2 regions of the Cupriavidus sp. OTU4054 genome follow, and region 2 is predicted to be linked to the other one. Evidence: predicted binding sites of a transcription regulator. Region 2 holds the regulator's gene; the other holds the start of a gene.
The links. Region 2 encodes NrdR, which represses ribonucleotide reductase genes. Its sites were predicted from a motif close to CACNANATNTNGTG; they were not measured.
Positions count from the first base shown of each region.

Region 1: a site for NrdR is predicted at 2,755-2,768, ahead of AAHB16_RS29550 (ribonucleoside-diphosphate reductase subunit alpha). Genes of this name have one in related genera too.

Region 1 covers NZ_JASATF010000038.1:3,360-13,933, reverse strand. The annotation lists gene AAHB16_RS29550 (ribonucleoside-diphosphate reductase subunit alpha) at 1-2,535, opposite strand, end outside; gene ampD (1,6-anhydro-N-acetylmuramyl-L-alanine amidase AmpD) at 2,988-3,623, opposite strand; gene AAHB16_RS29540 (sigma-54-dependent transcriptional regulator) at 3,616-5,271, opposite strand; gene AAHB16_RS29535 (ATP-binding protein) at 5,342-7,528, opposite strand; gene AAHB16_RS29530 (PP0621 family protein) at 7,525-7,818, opposite strand; gene AAHB16_RS29525 (cytochrome C assembly family protein) at 7,831-8,778, opposite strand; gene ffh (signal recognition particle protein) at 8,898-10,292, shown strand; gene AAHB16_RS29515 (hypoxanthine-guanine phosphoribosyltransferase) at 10,318-10,574, shown strand, end outside.
Region 2 covers NZ_JASATF010000017.1:97,216-107,789, forward strand. The annotation lists gene AAHB16_RS20035 (pilus assembly PilX family protein) at 1-516, opposite strand, end outside; gene AAHB16_RS20040 (PilW family protein) at 507-1,418, opposite strand; gene pilV (type IV pilus modification protein PilV) at 1,415-2,008, opposite strand; gene nrdR (transcriptional regulator NrdR) at 2,119-2,595, opposite strand; gene glyA (serine hydroxymethyltransferase) at 2,665-3,912, opposite strand; ZMP/ZTP riboswitch at 4,091-4,214, opposite strand; gene ybgC (tol-pal system-associated acyl-CoA thioesterase) at 4,392-4,796, shown strand; gene tolQ (protein TolQ) at 4,793-5,476, shown strand; gene tolR (protein TolR) at 5,493-5,930, shown strand; gene tolA (cell envelope integrity protein TolA) at 5,946-7,088, shown strand; gene tolB (Tol-Pal system beta propeller repeat protein TolB) at 7,308-8,630, shown strand; gene pal (peptidoglycan-associated lipoprotein Pal) at 8,656-9,168, shown strand; gene ybgF (tol-pal system protein YbgF) at 9,186-9,941, shown strand; gene queC (7-cyano-7-deazaguanine synthase QueC) at 10,116-10,574, shown strand, end outside.

The sequences.
Region 1 (10,574 bases), on a different contig from region 2:
GTCGATACGGGCCAGCGAACCGTCGAAGTACTTCAGGTCGGCAACCATCACCTCGTCCCACAGGCCACGGGCCTTCAGGTCGCGAACCAGGTAATCGTTGACCACCGTGAACTCGCCCGACAGGTTCGACTTCACGTACAGGTTCTGGAACGTCGGCTCGATGCAGGCGGACACGCCGATGATGTTCGAGATCGTTGCCGTCGGCGCGATCGCGATGCAGTTCGAGTTACGCATGCCGTGCTGCTTGATGCGGGCGCGCAGCGAATCCCAGTCCATCGTCGAGGACAGGTCCACGTCGAGGTAACCGCCACGCTCTTCGGCCAGCAGCTTCAGCGAGTCCTGCGGCAGGATGCCGCGATCCCACAGCGAACCCGTGTACGTGCTGTAGCGGCCGCGCTCTTCGGCCAGTTCGGTCGAAGCCTGGTACGCGTAGTAGCACACCGCTTCCATCGACGTGTCGGCGAACTTCACCGCGGCATCGCTCGCGTACGGCACGCGCTGCACGTGCAGGCAGTCCTGGAAGCCCATGATGCCCATGCCGACCGGACGATGGCGCAGGTTGGAATTGCGCGCCTTGTCCACGGCGTAGTAGTTGATGTCGATCACGTTGTCGAGCATGCGCATCGCGGTGCGGATGGTCTTCTGCAGCTTGTCGTGATCGAGCACGTACGAACCGTCGGCCTGCTGCTTCAGGTGCGCGACCAGATTGACCGAGCCCAGGTTGCAGACGGCGATTTCGCTGTCGTTCGTGTTGAGCGTGATCTCCGTGCAGAGGTTCGAGCTATGCACCACACCCACGTGCTGCTGCGGGCTGCGGATGTTGCACGGATCCTTGAACGTGATCCACGGATGGCCGGTCTCGAACAGCATGCCCAGCATCTTGCGCCACAGCTGCACGGCCGGAATCTTCTTGAACAGCTTGAGCTCGCCGCTGGCAGCCTTGGCTTCGTAGCCGAGGTAGGCGGTCTCGAAGGCCTTGCCCACCTTGTCGTGCAGGTCCGGGCAGGTGGCCGGCGAGAACAGCGTCCAATCGCCGCCCTCCATCACGCGCTTCATGAACAGGTCCGGAATCCAGTTGGCCGTGTTCATGTCGTGCGTGCGGCGACGGTCGTCACCGGTGTTCTTGCGCAGCTCGAGGAATTCCTCGATGTCCAGGTGCCACGTCTCCAGGTACGCGCACACCGCGCCCTTGCGCTTGCCGCCCTGGTTCACGGCCACGGCCGTGTCGTTGACCACCTTCAGGAACGGAACCACGCCCTGGCTCTTGCCGTTGGTGCCCTTGATGTGCGAACCCAGCGCGCGCACGTTGGTCCAGTCGTTGCCCAGACCGCCGGCGAACTTCGACAGCAGCGCATTTTCCTTCAGCGCTTCGTAGATGCCCTCGAGGTCGTCCGACACCGTGGTCAGGTAGCACGAGGACAGCTGCGAACGGCGCGTGCCCGAGTTGAACAGCGTCGGCGTGGACGACATGAAGTCGAACGACGACAGCAGCTGGTAGAACTCGATCGCGCGCGCTTCACGGTCCTTCTCTTCGAGCGCCAGGCCCATGGCCACGCGCATGAAGAAGGCCTGCGGCATCTCGATGCGCGTCTCGTCCACGTGCAGGAAGTAGCGGTCGTACAGCGTCTGCAGGCCGAGGTAGTTGAACTGGAAGTCGCGCGAGGCGTCCAGCGCCGCGCCCAGGCGGGCCAGGTCGTACGTGGCGAGCTTCTCGTCGAGCAGTTCGGCTTCGATGCCGCGCGCGATGAACTTCGGGAAGTACTCGACGTAGCGGGCGGCCATTTCGGCCTGCGTCACTTCGGCGCCGAGGATTTCCTTGCGGATCGTGTGCAGCAGGATGCGGGCGGTCACCTGGCTGTACGCCGGGTCCTTCTCGATCAGCGTACGGGCGGCCAGGATGGCCGAGTCGTAGACCTGAGTCAGCGGCACGCCGTCGTACAGGTTCTTGAGCGTTTCCTTCAGGATCGGCTCGGCGCTCACGCCTTCGCCCAGACCGCTGCAGGCGGTGTCGATCAGTTCGTGCAGCGCGACCAGGTCCAGCGGACGCACGACACCGGCATCCATCACGTTGACGGCCACGCCGCCGGCTTCCTGCACGCGGGCCACGGCCTGCGCGTTGGCTTGCGCACGTTCCTGCGAACGCTTCTCGCGATACAGCACGTACGCACGGGCCACCTCATGTTCGCCCGAACGCATCAGCGCCAGTTCCACGTGGTCCTGCACGTCCTCGATATGGAACGTGCCGCCGTTGGGACGGCTGCGCAGCAGCGCGCGCACCACGGAACCGGTCAGTTGTTCCACCAGCTCGCGCACACGCGCGGAAGCGGCACCGGTACCGCCGTTGACGGCCAGGAAGGCCTTGGTCACGGCGACGGAAATCTTGCTCGGCTCGAACGCCACGACGGCGCCATTGCGGCGGATGATCTTGTAGTCCTGGTAACCCGTTCCCGCAGCGGCGGAGGTGGACTGCGACGTGCCGGCTGCACCGACAGCGCTCGATACGCCAGTGGCGAGTTCGTTCTGGGCCGTTTGCATGAGGTAGTTCCCCTTGTATTTGGAAGTGACAAAGTCCCTAGCAAAATGCGCTTCAGAAGACACTCTCGGTTCCGGCTTTGCCGGGCGAGAACCCAACTGCACTGGCGATCATTCTGCTAGGGACTCTGGTATTGCCCCGACCCGGTCCGCTGCAGAGGCGCTGGCGGCACATTCGGCTCGCGCTCACACCTCACATTGGGGTCGGTCCCTTGAGAGGACCACTAGATATTGTGGTCGTCTCGAAAAACTGGGCTAAGTATAGTGAATCGTTGGCGGATGAACAGTCTTGACAACGGGTGAATTGGCCTCTGTTTCCCGGATGCGGCATCGCCACATTCCCGCCAGCCCCGATCCGCCAAGGGATGCGGGCTTCCGCACATACCTTCAAATTTATTTCTATGGCGAAACTACGACGATAGGCCTACCCGGAACGGGGAATTAGCGCAGGCGCCTTATGCACGATATGGCAGCACGCCGGCGGGCAGTTGCGCCAGTTTGGCCAGCCGTTCCCAATCGAAGTGCGGACCGGGGTCGGTCTTGCGGCCTGGGGCGATGTCGCTGTGCCCGGCCAGCGCTGCGATCGGATAGGCCATCCGCAGCGCCCGCACGAGCGCCCCGGCCGTTCGATACTGGGCCGCCGTGAACGGCACGTCGTCGGTGCCTTCGATCTCGATGCCGATGGAGAAATCGTTGCAACGCTGGCGGCCACAGAATGCCGACTGCCCCGCATGCCATGCCCGTTGCGTGCAGGCGACAAACTGCACCAGTTCACCATCGCGCGCGATCAGGAAGTGTGCCGACACGCGAACGTCACGAATCTGTTCATAGAACGGATCGCGCGCGATCTCGAGACGGTTCTGAAAGAACGCCTCGATATCGCCGGTGCCGAACTGTCCCGGCGGCAGGCTGATATTGTGGATCACCACGAGGTCGGTCGGCACATCCGCCGGCCGCGCGTCGTAGTTCGGCGAAGGCACGTGCCGCGCGGCGGGTACCCATCCGTCCGCATTCGGCAGGAAGTCGGCATCCGAAGCGCCGGAGGCGTTGGAGGCGTTGGAGGCGGCCGACGGGCCCACGGTATCAGCCATCGCTGCCCTCGCCCTCGGGCAGGATCTCCGGCGACACCTCGGCGCCGGCGTCGCGTCCCTCGCGCTCGTCGCGGATCTCGAGCTGCTGGATGCGATAGCGCAGCTGGCGGAAGTTCAGACCCAGCAGCGGCGCCGCCGCGGTGCGGTTGAATCCGGTCTGCCGCAGCGCGCGCAGGATCAGCTCGCGCTCGATGGCCTCGAGCCGCGCGGGCAGGTCGATCGGGAAACTGATGTCGCCGAGCGCCTGGGCCAGCGGATCCGCGGCGACCAGCACCGGCTCGGCCTCGGGCTCGGGGAAACCGGGCACCGGCGCCATGGACGGCATGACCGACGATACCGCCGCCGCGGGTGCGGGCGACCAGCCCGGCATCGTGCCCCACACGGGGTAGGTGTTCGAGACCACGGGCGGCATCGGCGGCGGCTGCAGCATCGTCGCGCGCTCCATGCCCGCCTCCAGCGGGCCGAGGTCCGCCACGTCGATCTCGTCGCCCTCGGCAAACGCATAGGCGCGCTCGAGCAGGTTTTCCAGCTCGCGCACGTTGCCCGGGAACGGATACGCGGTCAGCCGCGCCAGCGCCGCGTGCGAGAGGCGCCGCGGATGCGCGTCCCCATACCGCACGGCCAGGTGTTCGAGAATGGCGCGCGCCAGCACGGGCACGTCCTCGGCGCGCTCGCGCAGCGTCGGCATGCGCAGCTCCAGCACGTTCAGCCGGTAATACAAGTCCTGCCGGAACGAACCCGCGGCGACCATCGCCGCGAGGTCCTTGTGGCTCGCGCACATGACGCGCACGTCCACCACATCCTCCTTGTTCGCGCCGATCTTGCGCACGCGCCGCTCCTGCAGCGCGCGCAGCAGCTTGACCTGCATCGCCAGCGGCAGGTCGGCCACCTCGTCCAGCAGCAGCGTGCCGCCGTGGGCCGTCTGGAAGAAGCCGCCGCGCTCGGCATCCGCGCCCGTGAAGGCCCCCTTCACGTAGCCGAAGAATTCCGACTCCATCAGCGATTCGGGAATCGCGCCGCAGTTGACCGCGACGAACGGATGCGCGGCGCGCGCGCTCACCGCGTGGATCGCACGGGCCGCGCGTTCCTTGCCGCTGCCGGACTCCCCGCTGATGACCACGGGCGCCATGCTGCGCGCGAGCCGCGACAGCGACCGGCGCACCTCCTGCATGGCGGGCGACAGGCCGGGCAACAGGCCCATCATGCGTTCCGCGAGTTCGTTCGACTCGGCGCTGTCCGACGATGCGCCCGCGCCGCCGTCGCTCTGCTTGCGGCCCAGCGCGTTCAGGATCAGCGTCCGGAGCTGGTCGAGCGAGACGGGCTTGGCGATGTAGTCGAACGCGCCCGCCTTGAGCGCGTCCACCGCATTGTCGGCGCTGCCATAGGCCGTGATCACCGCCACGGGCACGCGCTCGGGCGAGGCGGACAGCTGGCGCACGATCTCGATGCCGAGCCCGTCGCCCAGCCGCATATCGGTCAGCACCAGGCTGTAGCGGCGCTCGGCCAGCCTCTGGCGCGCCTCCGAGAGAGAGCCAGCCATTACTACGTCATGCCCCATCCGGCGCAGCGATATCTCGAGCAGCTCGCGCAGGTCGGCCTCGTCGTCGATGACGAGAATCGGGTCGAGGGCGGGAGGTCGGACGGGCATGAATGGTAGAAGGGAGCTCGTTGTTCTGTCGGGTCCGGCGGACGCGGCGGTCGGTACCCGATGCCGTCGGTCAGTTTCCGGCAACCGCGTCAGGGGTGTCGATGCGCATCGTCAGCACGAAGGCTTTGGCCGGGAGTGTATCGCGTGCGCCCGGCGCGAGCATCCCTGTGCGATCCAGCAACGTTTCGAGGGCGATCGTGCCGTAGCGCACCTGCGCATCGTTGGCGCCGCAGAGTTCGCGCGCCATGAACAGCCCGAGCCCCGTCCCCTGCGCGTTGCTGGTGAAAAACGGCTCGAACAGGCTGCGCTGGTGCTCGCGCGATACCTCGGCCCCGTCGTTCCAGACGATCAGTTCGGCGTGGTGCTGATCCAACGCATGCGCGAGCAGGCGGATGGAGCCGGGCAGCCGGCTGCAGTAGCGCCACGCGTTGTCGAGCAGGTTGCCGAGCACCTGCTGCAACTGCGACGCGTCGAAGATCAGCGGCTGCGCCAGATCCACGGTCATGCGGATGGCATTGGCGTTGACGTCCGCGCGCGTGCCCGAGCGCGACCGCATCTCGAGCCGCCAGCGATCGACGATTTCCGGCAGCGCCTGCGCGAGCTTCACCGAACTGTGCCCGGTGCGCGGCCGCCGCGACAGCTGCAGCACGTCGGACACCACCTGGTCGAGCCGCCGCACGTTGTCGCTGATGATCCGCAGCAGCCGCGCATCGACGTCGCCGCCCGCCGTGCCGCCCCCCATATCCGCACCCCCCGCGTCCGCACGCACGGAATCCGCGAGCAGTTCGTTCGCCTGGCTGATCGCCGCCAGCGGATTGCGAATCTGGTGCGCGACGCTGGCCACCAGCCGCCCCATCGCGGCGAGCTTCTCCTGCTGTACCTGTTCGGCAATCCGCTCCCAGCTTTCGATATGCACGAGCAGCGTGTCGCGCATCTCGCTGCGCAGCAGCGCCTCGTCCTCGGCGCTCCACGCCATGGCCTCGTTCTGCGCGATCGCCAGCCGCATGCGCGCCGCCGTCTCCGGCGACATGTCGTTCCACCCCTCGGTATCGAGCGACGTCGGCACCGTGTACGCATGAGAGAGCGTCGAACGCACGCCCGCCAGGCCCGGCAGCACGAAGCGCAGGCGCAGACGCGTATGCAGCATGGGCCCGCCCGCCGACGGCTGCGACGCCAGCGGCAGCAGCTGCAGGATGCGCGGCACGTCGTCCTTCGTGCGCAGCCAGTCGCGCAGCATCTCCATCAGCGGCTGCAGCCGCGGAATGCGCCGCAGGTCGAACAGCGCGCCCTCGCGCTCGCCCGCGCGGATCTGGCCTTCGCGGATGCGCTCGTGCGGCTGCACGCCCAGCAGCACGATGGCCGCGGGATTCGCCGCCACCACGGCGCCATTGGCGCGCACCAGCATCACGCCATCCTGCATGTCGTTGACGAGCAGCCGGTTGACGAGCTGCTGCATGCGCAGTTCGTGCTCGCGCGCGAGCGCCAGCTGTTCCTGCGCGATCTGCCGGTTGGCCAGCATATGCATGACAAACGCGGCGATCATGAACACGAGGCTGAACAGCCCCGAGCCCAGCAGGTCCGCATCGGCCTGCCGCGACAGCAGCGTATGCACGAACGGCTCGCTCATCACGACCAGCGCCGACATCGCCGCCGTGAACAGCGCGAACGGCAGGCTCGTGAGCGCGCCGGCCTCGAGCGCCGGCAACAGGAAGATCATCGCGACGCCTTCGCCGTGGCTGCCCTTGGTCAGCACGAGGAAGATCGCGGCCAGCATCAGCAGGTCGAGCAGCACCTCGACCCGCACGCGCAGCTGGAACCGCCGGCGCCAGAATGCCGCGCCGGCCAGCAGAACGCCGATAGCGAGATAGGGCACGATCGCCGGCATGGCGTGGACCACGCGCATATTGCCATCGCTGGCCGCCAGCACGCGCGCGCTGCGGTCGAGCGGCAGCCACGCGTAGCCGAGCAGCAGCAGCGCCACGGCCAGCCGCGTCCAGCAGAAATAGCGCAGCAGGCGCCAGTGGAATTCCGGCGGTTCGGGCTGCCGCCACAACTGCCGGAGCACGCTGCCGCCCGTGAAGCGCGAGCCCTTGGCCCCCTTGTCCAGCAGATTGGGAGACGCCTTCGGCCCGGACTTGTAGCCGCCCTTCGACGCTCCCGATGCTCCCGATGCACCCGATGCGCCCGAGGCACCCTTCGACGAGCGGGAGGCCGTCTTGCCCGCGCGCGGCGGTGCGCCCGTCGGGTGCGTGCTCATGAGCGGGGGCCGCCCGGTTCGGTGTGATCGGGCAGATGGCTGCGCCGGCAGTAGTGGAGCCCCTGCCAGCCGATCGCTTCGCCGCGCGGCAGGTGCACCCCGCATTGCGCGCACTGGACCATCGGCTCCATGCCGCCGTCGGGACCGTCATTGGCGCCATCGCCCGCGCGCGCGGGCCGGGCCTTTGTCTTCGGCGGGGCCTCGGGGCCCGCCCGCCGCGTCCCGGCGCGATCGCGCAGCCACCACAGGATGCCGAGCACGATGGCCAGCAGGATCAGGATTCTTGCCATGAGAGGCGGCGCTCAGGTAAGGCGATGCAGGATGACTTCGAGCACGAAGCGGCTGCCCACGTACGCGAGCAGCAGGATGCCGAACGACGCGATGACCCAGCGCAGCGCGGTGCGCCCGCGCCAGCCGCGGAAGTGCCGGCCGACAAGAATGCCGCCGAACATCGCCCACGAGATGATCGCGAACACGGTCTTGTGGTCGATGCGGAACGCCCGACCGAACAGCTCTTCGGAGAACAGGAAGCCCGACGCGATCGTCATCGTCAGCAGCAGGAAGCCCGCGCCGATCAGGCGGAACAGCAGCTTCTCGAGCGTCAGCAGCGGCGGCAGCAGGTCCAGCCACCGCCCGAGCCATTGCCCCTGCTGCACGCGCTCCTGCGAGGGCGAGCGCTGGAACCCATGGAGCCGGCGCTCGGCCAGCAGCATCAGGAACGCATGGAAGGCCGCCAGCGTGAACAGCCCGTACGCCACGTTGGCGATGATGAAATGCAGCTTGAACAGCGGCCGCGCCGCGTAGCCGAGGATCTGCGCGCCCGGGAACGCCAGCGGCATCAGGCTCGCGATCATCGCCACCGGCACGACGATCAGCCCCAGGCCGGCCAGCGAGAAGAAAAAGCTCTCGATCCAGTAGATGCCGATGCCGAGCCAGAGCATGGCCGACAGGGCGAATGCGAAACCGAACACCATGCGGTCGGCCGGGAAAATCGTCTCGTGGAGCAGTAGGCCGTGGCTGGCCAGCGCCGCCAGCATCAGCGCGTGCCACCACGCCGGCTGGCTGTCGGAGCGGCCGCCGCCAGGCGGCGTCCCGAGCGGGCCGGGCGGAGACAGGGCGGCCGAAGCCGCGCCGGGCTGGCCCAGCGGCACGCCCCCCGCGGCCGCGAGCCGGGGATGACGCGTCGACCAGCCGTGAAAGGCCAGGCCGCAATAGAGAAGTGCCGTCAGGGCATACAGTACAATGACCATTTGCGCAGTTTACCTTAGTGCCCTTGTCGGCGGCTCTCGCAGGCGCATGCCCCTGCAACTGCCGTGGACGAGCGTCGCACAGGCGCATCACACTAGCCGGAACTTCCCCCTTTTCTGCCATGCTGGACAACCTCACTCAACGCCTGGCGCGGGTCGTCAAGACCATGCGCGGCGAGGCCCGACTGACCGAGGCCAATACCGCCGAGATGCTGCGCGAAGTGCGCCTTGCCATGCTCGAGGCTGACGTCGCCCTCCCGGTCGTCCGCGAATTCGTCGCCCGCGTCAAGGAAAAGGCGCTCGGCGAGGAAGTGGTCTCGAGCCTGACGCCGGGCCAGGCGCTGGTCGGCGTGGTCCAGCGCGAGCTGACCGCGGTCATCGGCGGCGAGGAAGCCGTCACGGGCGGCAACAAGTCCGGCGAACTGAACCTCAACGTCCAGCCGCCCGCGATCATCCTGATGGCGGGCCTGCAGGGCGCCGGCAAGACGACCACGGTCGGCAAGCTCTCCAAGTGGCTCAAGGAAACGAAGAAAAAGAAGGTGCTGACGGTGTCGTGCGACGTGTATCGCCCTGCCGCCATCGCCCAGTTGAAGACCGTTTCCGAGCAGGTCGGCGCGGACTTCTTCCCGTCGCAGCCCGACCAGAAGCCCGTGGACATCGCCCGCGCGGCGCTGGACTGGGCGCGCAAGCACTATCACGACGTGCTCATCGTCGATACGGCCGGCCGGCTCGGTATCGACGAGGCGATGATGCAGGAAATCGCCGCGCTGCACGCCGAACTGAAACCCGCCGAAACGCTGTTCGTCGTGGACGCGATGCTTGGCCAGGACGCGGTCAACACGGCCAAGGCGTTCAACGACACGCTGCCGCTGACCGGCGTCGTGCTGACCAAGCTCGACGGCGATGCGCGCGGCGGTGCCGCGCTGTCGGTGCGCCACGTGACGGGCCGCCCGATCAAGTTCGTCGGCGTCGGTGAAAAACTCGACGGCCTCGAGCCGTTCTATCCGGACCGCATGGCGCAGCGGATCCTCGGCATGGGCGACATCCTCGCGCTGGTCGAGGAAGCCCAGCGCGGTGTCGATATGGACGCCGCCGAGAAGCTCGCCAAGAAGATCAAGAAGACCGGGGGCTTCGACCTCGAGGACTTCAAGGCGCAGATCGGCCAGATGAAGAAGATGGGCGGCATCGGCAGCCTCGTGGACAAGCTGCCCGCGCAGTTCGCGCAGCAGGCGCAGGGTGCCAACATGGATCAGGCCGAGAAGCAGGTGCGCCGCATGGAAGGCATCATCAACAGCATGACGCCGCAGGAACGCGCCAAGCCCGAACTGATCAAGGCCAGCCGCAAGCGCCGCATCGCGGCGGGTGCCGGCGTGCCCGTGCAGGAGGTCAACCGGTTGCTGAACCAGTTCGACCAGATGCAGGGCATGATGAAGAAGCTCAAGGGCGGCGGCATGATGAAGATGATGCGCCAGATGGGAGCGATGAAAGGCGGCATGAAGGGCCTGTTCAATCGCTGAGCCTCCACAAACTAGGATATCGATCATGTTGACCGCAGAACAGGCTCGCGAACTCTGGTCCAGCTCGGAAGAAATCGTCAGCGCCGCGGAAGTGGAAGCGTCGCTGGACCGCATGGCGGCCGAGATCACCGCGAGCATGGGTGACGCCTTCCCGCTCGTGCTGTCCGTCATGGGCGGCGCCGTCGTCTTCACGGGCATGCTGCTGCCGAAGCTGCAGTTCCCGCTGGAGTTCGACTACATCCACCTCTCGCGCTACAACAACAAGACCGTGGGTGGCGAGAT
Region 2 (10,574 bases):
ATCGGCTTGCGCGCCGATGGACTGATCGACCACGAGTTCGATGAGATAGCGGGGCGGGCGGGAAGGCATCGCGCCCGTGCCGGTCTGGAAACGCCGGCCCGTGAAGGTGCCGAATGCCACCGTGCGGGGCGTGGTCGTGGCGTCCCAGTCGACAACGTTCCATATGTCCCCGTCCGCGGCGTTGGGCAGGCAGAGGCCGAGATAAGGCTGCGCGCCGGCCGCGCCGGTATTGCATCCCTCGATAAACCCCTCCGACGACCGCGTGGAAAACAGCGACGAGCGGCTGCGTGCGTCCGGCGATGCCTCGATGTCGAGTTCCGCGTCGCGCAACGCGGCCTCGGCCGCCTGGAAGGCGATGTCCATGTCCCGCATGTGGCGGGCATTGCGTTTGCCATCGAGCGCCACGCGCGCGCCCGTGATGGCGAGCAGCAGCACCACGACAAGCATGGTCAGCGTGGTGACGAGGGCCATGCCGCTGTCCCCGCGCATGGACGGCACCCATCGCGTCAGCCGCACGATGGATCTCCGCTCGTGGGGCAGGCCAGTCGATTTCGCAACTGCACGGTGCTGGTGAACACGCGGCGGACGATATCGGGCGTCTTGCCGGTCTCGACGCGATAGTCGGGATCGTCGGCGGCGCCGAACATCGCGAGCGTGGTGGTGGACGTGGTGGTGGACGTGGTGCCGGAAGTGGTGCCACGGCGGCGATGGTCGCCGCGCAGCAGCAGCGAGACCGTGACCGTCGCCACGTTGCGCCAGTCGTCGGCTGTCATGACCCGTGCAGGCACGACCTTGTCCGGCATGCCGTCACCGGCCGTCGATATGCCATAGAGCAACTCCATGCGCTCGACGCCGCGTATCAGTTCGACGTCGGCGGCGCCCGCACCGGCGCCATGCCGGCAGATCAGGCTTGCGGTGCCGTCGGCGGCGTGGCGCACGAAGAAGAGCGAGGCGCCCCGCGGGCTGTCGCCGTCGGGGGCCGGCACACCTTCGCCCGCACAGTCGATGACCGTGTCGTCGGCCGCTGGCGAGCCAGCCCGGCTCGCACCGTAGAAGCGGATCAGCAACGCATCGGTCTTCGCGGACGCGCCCGTGCATTGCAGCGTGCCGTGCGCCACGGCAGGCGCGTCGCAGTCGTCGAGCCCCAGCAGCATCGGCATGGCGGCGTCTCGCTTCGCGCCCGGCGGCACGTACCCCGCCTGCCGCAGCTGGCTCGCCACGGCATCGAGTGCTAGCCAGCCACGCTCGTCGAGCGTGCTGCTGTTGGCGATGGCGTTCTGGTTGCCGCGGCTCATCGTATAGAGCGCGAAGCCCGCGGCAAGGATGATCATGCCCATCACGAGCGATGTCAGCAGCTCCACCAGCGTATAGCCGTGGCATCGCGCATGCGAAGCGGGCCGTGCGGTATGCCGTGTCATGGGCCCGCCAGCGTGCTCGTCACGACGACGAGCTGGACCACCGCCTCGCCGTCGCCGGCCTTGCCGCCGCTCGCCCCGGTTGCGTGGGCATTTCCGCCTCCCGAACGGGGGACCCAGCCGAGCTTGATCACCAGTGGCGAGCGCACGCCGGAGGCAGGAGGCGTGCATGCCCACGCGCCACCAACGGGAACGCGCGGCGCCGCATCGGCGCACACCACGCCGCGTCCGCCCGGCAGGCTGCCGGTGACGCGGCGGCTCCATTCCTCGACATCGCGCTGCTCGCGGCGCGAGGCGCAGTCCTGCCCGGTGCAGCCGTTGGAGAGCGGGTCCGTGCCACGCCCGGTAAAGGTGGCGGTATCGACGGCGCGGTAGCCGCCATCGCGCACGCGCGCCGCGTTGGCGCGCATGCGCTCGGCCATGTCATGGGCGAGCGACGAGGCGACGAGTTCGTAAGTGGATTGCTGCGAGAACCGCAGCGAGTTGGCGAGCAGGTTCGCCACGCCGAGCACACCGATGCCGAGAACGAGCACGGCCACCAATGACTCGATCATGGTGAAGCCGGTACCGATGCGCATGCGGCGCAGGGTCATGCGCGTGCCCTCCCGTGTTCACCGTGTCTGCAACACGGGTGTCACGAATCAGTCGGGGGGCGACGATGGTTTGCTACGACGTGCGCGCGGGGCGCCGTCGCGTCCGCGATTTAACCACTCCTGCCGGGCTTGCGGGACGACGTTGAGAATTCTTCAATCACTTCACGGAATTCCGACACATCCTCGAAACTGCGATAGACGGAGGCGAAGCGGATATAGGCGATCTTGTCGAGCTTGCGCAGTTCGCGCATCACGAGCTCGCCGACCTGGCTGCTCGGGATTTCCTTCTCGCCGAGGGCGAGCAGTTTCTCTTCGATCTGCGTGATGGCGAGGTCGATGGCCTCGGCCGAGACGGGACGCTTGCGCAGGGCCAGCCGCATGGAGTCCTGCAGCTTGGAGCGCGCGTAGTCGACGCGCGAGCCGTTCTTCTTCACGATGGCCGGGAAGAACAGTTCGATGCGTTCGTAGGTGGTGAAGCGGCGATCGCAGGTTTCGCAGCGCCGGCGGCGGCGCACGGTGTCGCCGTCCTCGGAGACACGGCTATCGAGAACCTGGGTATTGGAGTGACCGCAGAAAGGGCATTTCATGCCGGGCCGCCTGTTGGGTTGGGGGGCGTCCCTCTCCCCGCCAGGGGAGAGGGAAGGGACTGTCGCAGCTTAACCGTAAACCGGGAAGCGCTTGGTCAGCGCCGCCACCTGCTCGCGCACCTTGGCGATGTTCGCTTCGTCGTGCGGGTTGTCCAGCACGTCGGCGATCAGGTTGCCTACCAGGCGGGCTTCCTCTTCCTTGAAGCCGCGCGTGGTCATGGCCGGCGAGCCCAGACGCACACCCGAGGTCACGAACGGCTTTTCCGGGTCATTCGGAATCGCGTTCTTGTTCACGGTGATATGCGCGTCGCCGAGGATCTTCTCGGCTTCCTTGCCGGTGATCTGCTTCGCGCGCAGGTCCACGAGCATCACGTGGCTCTCGGTCTTGCCCGACACGATGCGCAGGCCGCGCGCGATCAGCGTCTCGGCCAGCGCGGCGGCGTTCTTCACCACCTGTTGCTGGTAAGCCTTGAACTCGGGAGTGAGCGCTTCCTTGAACGCGACCGCCTTGGCGGCGATCACGTGCATCAGCGGGCCGCCCTGGATGCCGGGGAAGATGGCCGAGTTGATGGCCTTCTCGTGCTCGGCCTTCATCAGGATGACGCCGCCGCGCGGGCCGCGCAGGCTCTTGTGGGTCGTCGTGGTGACGAAGTCCGCGAACGGCACCGGGTTCGGGTACTCGCCGGCGGCGATCAGGCCCGCGTAGTGGGCCATGTCCACCATGAAGTAAGCGCCGACTGCCTTGGCAACCTTCGAAATACGTTCGAAGTCGATACGCAGCGCGAAGGCCGAGGCGCCCGCGATGATCAGCTTGGGCTTCTTCTCGTGCGCGAGCTTTTCCATCGCGTCGTAGTCGATGTCTTCCTGCGCGTTCAGGCCGTAGCTGACCACGTTGAACCACTTGCCGCTCATGTTCAGCGCCATGCCGTGCGTCAGGTGACCGCCCTCGGCGAGGCTCATGCCCATGATGGTGTCGCCCGGCTTCAGCATCGCGAAGAACACGCCCTGGTTCGCCTGCGAGCCCGAGTTCGGCTGCACGTTGGCGGCTTCGGCGCCGTAGATCTGCTTGATGCGGTCGATGGCCAGCTGTTCGACCACGTCGACATATTCGCAGCCGCCGTAGTAGCGCTTGCCGGGATAGCCCTCGGCGTACTTGTTGGTCAGTTGCGAACCCTGCGCGGCCATCACGGCCGGCGAGGTGTAGTTCTCGGAAGCGATCAGCTCGATATGGTCTTCCTGGCGCTGGTTTTCCTTCTGGATCGCGGCGAAGACTTCGGGGTCGATCTGGTCGATCGTAAAGCGGCTGCGTTCGAACATGGCGTCACTCGTCTGTAAAAAGGGAATTCAGAGGGCACCGATTGCAATTTACGTCACATTGCATCGGCAAATTCTGGAAACAGGCGTTGGAGAGTAGGGCGTGCGGGGAGGCAACGGCGTCCGTGCCAGGATTCCGTTTCCAGACGGAACCGACGGCACAGGGCGCACCCTGCTTCCCATTCGCTGCCCAGGCGAGCGGCAGGCATGTTCGCATAGACTTCATAAAGCCTTATGCGGCATGCCAGAGAACTTGCGCTTCCTCGTGGTAGTGCCCACTGACTTCGCCAGTTGCGCAAGATGGAATGGTTGACGCGGATTTTACTGCTTCGCGCGCCGGTCTGCAAATGACCCCGCGCCGCGGCGCTTCCCGCCAGCCCGCTTCCCGCAAAGCCGCGCCGGTGCTGGCTCGCAACTTGCTGTTGCAAAGTCGTCTGCGGGTTAACCACGTATGAGCGCCGCACTCCGTTACAATGCCGCCCATGTCGATTTTCGTGTGGCCGCTGCGCGTGTACTGGGAAGATACCGACGCAGGCGGCGTGGTGTTCTACGCCAACTACCTCAAGTTTTTCGAGCGCGCCCGCACGGAGTGGCTGCGCTCGCTCGGCATCGAACAACAAAGGCTCGCCGATGAAGCCGGCGTGGTCTTCGTCGTACGCAGTACGGCCGTCGAATACAATGCGCCCGCCCGGCTGGACGACCAGTTGGAGATTCGCACGCGCGTGGAACGGGTGGGGCCGGCTTCGGTCCAATTCGCCCAGGAAGCGTGGCGCGGCGAGCTGCATCTGGCGGCCGGGTCGATTCGGGTGGGGTGCGTCGATAAGAGCACTTTTCGCCCGGCTCCGATTCCCAATCCCGTCCTAGAAACGATAAAGAAGACTCGATGAATCCGGTGACCGTCACGCAAGACCTGTCGATCATTTCGCTGGTATTGAACGCCAGCCTGCTGGCACAGGCCGTCATGGCACTGCTGCTGGTCATGTCCCTCTTCTCGTGGACCTATATTTTCCGCAAGCACCTGGCGCTGCGCGCCGCGCGCACGCAGACCGAGGGTTTCGAGCGGGACTTCTGGGCGGGCGGCGACCTGCAGGCGCTCTATAACAGCGCCGTGAACAATCGCCACAACACGGGCGCGCTCGAACGGATCTTCGAGTCCGGCATGGGCGAATTCCTGAAGGCGCGCGAGCGCAGCAACGACGCCGGCGCGCTGCTCGACGCGGCACGCCGCGCGATGCGCGCCGCGTACCAGCGCGAGATGGACGTCCTCGAGTCGCATCTGCCGTTCCTCGCGTCGGTCGGTTCGGTCAGCCCGTATATCGGCCTGTTCGGTACCGTGTGGGGGATCATGAACGCGTTCCGCGGCCTGTCGAACGTCCAGCAGGCGACGCTCGCCTCGGTCGCGCCCGGCATTGCCGAGGCACTGGTCGCCACGGCAATCGGCCTGTTCGCCGCGATTCCGGCCGTCATCGCCTATAACCGCTATGCCACCGAGATCGACCGCCTGGCGATCCGGTTCGAGAGCTTCATGGAAGAGTTCCTGAACATCCTGCAGCGTCAAACGCGCTGAGCCGGAGCTAACAGATATGGCAGCCATCCAGCGTCGCGGCGGCTCCCGCCGCCGGGCCAGCGCCGAGATCAACGTCGTGCCGTATATCGACGTGATGCTCGTGCTGCTCGTCATCTTCATGGTGGCGGCACCGATCGTGAACCCGTCCGTCGTCGATCTGCCGTCGGTCGCGAATGCCACGCCGCAACAGAAGGCGCCGCCGATCGTCGTGTCCGTGCACGAAGACGGCTCGCTGACCGCGCGCGGCAAGGATGCATCGGGCAAGACGTTCGAGAGCAAGCTCGACAAGCGTGGCCTGCTGGACTTCGTCCATCAGCGCCAGAACGAGAATCCGGACCAGCCGGTCGTGATCGCCGCCGACCGTGCCGTCAAGTACGAAGCCGTGCTCGACGTCATGTCCGTTCTGAAGGCCGACGGCGTGAAGCGCGTCGGCCTGATGGTGAAGTCCAAATAAGCGTCGCGTCCTCTCGTGGCCACTCTGTCCTCGCAACACCCGTCCTCGCGACCGCCGCGCAAAGTCCGCGCGGCCTATCCGTACGAGCCCGTCAAGGAACGCGGCACGCTGCCGTCTTTCCTGCTTGCACTGTTCATGCACGTGCTGCTCGGCATCGTGCTGTATTTCGGCGTGCACTGGCAGAGCAGCACCCCGGTCGGCGGCGAAGCCGAACTCTGGGAAGAAGTGCCCGACGTCGCGACGCCGCAGCCCGTGCCCCCGCCGCCGCCGCCGGTGGAGCAGCCACGCCCCGTGCCTGCCCCGCAGGTCCGCAGCAAGGCCGAAGAGGACGCCGATATCGCGCTGGAGCAGCAGAAGCGCAAGCTCGCGCAGGAGCAGGCCGCAAAGGAAGAGGCCGCGCGGCAGGACCGCCTGCGGCAGGAGCAGCAGCGCAAGGAACAAGAGCGCAAGGATCAAGAGCGCAAGGATCAGGAGCGCAAGGAGCAGCAGCGTCAGGACGAACTCCGCGCGCAGCAGGAAGCCCAGCGCAAGGACGACGCCCGCAAGAAGGCGCAGCAGGAACAACAGGAACAGCAGCGCCGCAAGGACGCCGACGAGAAGGCGAAGGCCGACGCCAAGGCCAAGGCCGATGCGAAGGCCAGGGCTGAAGCCAAGGCCGAGGCAGACGCCAAGGCGAAGGCTGATGCCGAAGCCAAGGCCAAGGCGGCCGACGAAGCGAAAGCCAAGGCCAAGGCCGACGCCGATGCCAAGGCCAAGCGCGAAGCCGCGGCCAATGCGCAGCGCAAATCCGAACTCGCGCGCCTGCAGGCGCTGGCCGGTGGCGGCGCGGCGGCCAGCGGCGGTGGCGTGGGCAATGCGAGCGGCTCGGGCGCGGGCTCGGGTGGCAAGGCGTCGCCCGGCTATCCCGATCGTGTCCGCCGAAAAGTGCTGCCGAACGTTAATTTTGGCGGCGATACGTCGAACAACCCGACGGCGACCGTCTCCGTTCAGCTGGCCCCCGATGGCACGGTGCTATCGGCGCGCGTGTCGCGCAGCAGCGGCAATTCCGGCTGGGACGATGCGGTCCTGCGCGCGGTGGAAGCCTCGAGCCCGCTGCCTCGCGACGAGGATGGCAAGGCGCCAGGCAGCATCACGTTGCAGTTCCGCCCCCGCAACTGAGGGGAAACCGAGGCGTTAGGTAGCTAAGCATATGATTTGCAACAGAATGCAACCTTCATCGCTGGGGATCGACACCGTCGCTACCATGAACGGTTGCCTGACGCAGCCGGCAGTGTGCAAGACGTACGCAAGCACGGGATGCGCCAGCCGCACCTTGTGCCTTGCTGGTCTTGCGCCTCGCCGAGCCCGATGAATCTTGATATCGACTTGAGGAGCAGCATGCGAAAGCTTTGGGTCCCAAACTGGCTGTCGGACCGTGCACTGATCGCCCGCGCACTGATGGCGTGGCTCGCCGCGGCATTGACCCTGACCGCGGGCATCGCGCACGCCCAGCTGAATGTGGAAATCGTCGGCGTCGGCTCGACGCAGTTCCCGATTGCCACCGCCAACTTCCAGGGCGAAGCGCAGGCACCGGTCAACCTCACCGCCATCATCCGCAGCGACCTCGTCAACAGCGGCCGCTTCCGTAACGTCGACCCCGCCGGCGCGACCGTCGCCGAAACCGCGAACGTCGACCTCGGCAGCTGGAAGGGCCGCGGCGCCGATGCCTTCGTGGCCGGCAGCGTGACGCCCGCGGGCAACGGCCAGTTCGAGGTGCGCTTCCGCCTGTACGACACGGTCAAGCAGCAGAGCCTCGGCGGCCTGGCCTTCACGGTCGGCCCGAACCAGCTGCGCGTGACCGCGCACAAGATCGCGGATTACATCTACGAGAAACTGCTCGGCGAGCGCGGTGTGTTTGCCACGCGCCTGTCGTACGTGTCGCGCGTGGGCAATCGCTACCAGCTGCTGATCTCGGACTCCGACGGCCAGAACGCGCAGGTCGCGCTGTCCAGCAACGAGCCGATCATCTCGCCGGCATGGTCGCCGGACGGCCGCCGCGTGGCCTACGTTTCGTTCGAAGCGAAGAAGCCCGTGGTGTACGTGCATGACCTGGCCACCGGCAAGCGCGTGCTGGTCTCGAACCAGAAGGGCAACAACAGCGCACCGTCGTGGTCGCCCGATGGCCAGCGCCTTGCCGTGGCCCTCTCGCGCGACGGCAACACGCAGGTGTACCTCGTGAATGCCGACGGTTCCGGCCTGCGCCGCATCTCGCGCAGCAGCGCCATCGATACCGAGCCGCAGTTCTCGCCGGATGGCCGCAGCATCTACTTCACCAGCGATCGCGGCGGCGCGCCGCAGATCTATCGCATGCCGGCAAACGGGGAAGAATCCGGTGCGGCACAGCGCGTGACCTTCAAGGGCAACTACAACGTCAGTCCGCGCCTCTCGCCGGACGGCAAGTACCTGGCCTACATCACGCGCGCGGGCGGCTTCAAGCTGCAGCTGCAGGACCTGTCGAACGGTGACGTGACGTCGCTCACGGATACCTCGAACGACGAGTCGCCGAGTTTTGCTGCCAACGGCAAGTACATTCTGTACGCCACTCGCGTGGGAGGCCGCGCGGTCCTGGCAGCGGTGTCGACCGATGGTCGCACCAAACAGGTTCTCTCCCTCCAGTCCGGCGAGGTTCGCGAGCCGTCCTGGGGTCCTTTCATGCAATAACGCAATAACAGAGGAGTAAATCGCCATGCCCCAAATGATGACCAAGACTCTCGCTATCGCCGCGCTGCTCGCGCTCGGCGCCTGCAGCTCCGGTGTGAAGCTCGACGACGCCGCCAAGTCCGGCGCCGGCACCGGCGGATCGGCAACCGATGGCCGCGCGGTGGCACCGGTGGACGTGTCGCGCGACCCGCTGAACGACCCGAACGGCCCGCTGGCCAAGCGCAGCGTGTACTTCGACTTCGACAGCTACACCGTGAAGTCGGATTACCAGAGCGTGCTGTCGGCTCACGCCCAGTACCTGAACGCCAACAAGAGCCGCAAGGTTCTGATCCAGGGCAACACCGACGAGCGCGGCACCAGCGAGTACAACCTCGCGCTGGGCCAGAAGCGCGCGGAAGCCGTTCGCCGTTCGCTGAACTCTCTCGGCGTGGCCGACTCTCAACTGGAAGCCGTGAGCCTGGGCAAGGAAAAGCCGAAGGCCCTCGGTCACGACGAAGCCGCGTGGGCTGAAAACCGCCGCGCCGACATCGTTTACTGATCCACGGACGAGCCTTCATGAACGCACGCGTATCCACCTTGCTTTGGCTGGTTGCCGCCACCGGCGGCCTGCTGGCTGCCACCCAGGCGCACGCCGGCGTCTTTGACGACGACGAGGCGCGCAAGGCCGTGATCACCCTGCGAGACCAGTTCAACGGTTTCCAGGCCACGGCTTCGCAGCGTATCGACCAGAACAGCCGAGTCCAGCTCGACATGCAGAACCAGCTCGAAGGTCTGCGTCAGGAGGTGGCTCGTCTGCGCGGTCAGAACGAGGTGCTGCAGAATCAGGTGGACACGTTGCAGCGTCAGCAGAAGGACTACTACGCCGACCTCGACGCGCGCCTGAAGAAGTTCGAGCCGCAACAGGTGACCGTCGATGGTCGCGAGGGCATGTCGCAGCCCACGGAGAAGCCCGAGTATGACGCCGCGCTCAAGCAGTTCCAGAGCGGCGACTTCAAGGGGGCGGGCAGTGCGTTCTCGTCGTTCGCGCGCAAGTATCCGCAGAGCCCGTACCTGCCGCTCGCGCAGTTCTGGCTCGGCAACTCGCTCTACGCGCAACGCGACTACAAGGGGTCGATCTCGGTCCTGCAGAACATGGTCGAGGCCAATCCCACGCATCCGAAGGCACCGGACGCGATGATCGCCATTGCGAACAACCAGCTCGAATCCAACCAGAAAGCGGCTGCGAAGAAGACGCTGGAGAACGTGGTGGCCAAGTACCCGGGCACGGAAGGCGCTCAGGCGGCAAGCAATCGCCTGAAGACGCTGAAGTGAGCCCCGTGAACGTTTGATCGGGTAGTTGGAAGGTCATGACAGAAAGCCCGCGGTTACCGCGGGTTTTTTGTTTTTTGGCACGACGCGGAGGCCCGCTCGCGGGTGGGATGCCCAGACGGGCTAAAATACGCGTTTCCCCCGCCGTACCCCGAATTCCCCCAGGTTCCCCCAATCATGACCAAACGCGCCATCGTCCTGCTTTCGGGCGGTCTCGACTCCGCCACCGTCCTTGCCATGGCCAATGCGCAGGGCTTTGAAACGTATGCGCTGTCCATGCGCTACGGCCAGCGCCATTCGTCCGAACTCGAGGCGGCCAAGCGTGTGGCCGCGGCCCTCGGCGCGGTGCGTCACGAGATCATCGATCTCGACCTGCGCCGCTTTGGCGGGTCCGCGTTGACCGACGACGCGTACGAGGTGCCGACCGATGGTGCGGTTGGCGGTATTCCGATTACCTACGTGCCCGCGCGCAACACGATCATGCTGTCGCTCGCGCTGGGCTGGGCGGAGGCCGTCGGCGGTCGCGACCTGTTCTTCGGCGCCAACGCGGTGGATTACTCGGGCTACCCCGACTGCCGCCCGGAATATGTGTCCGCGTACGAGGCGCTCGCGAATCTGGCCACCAAGGCCGGCGTC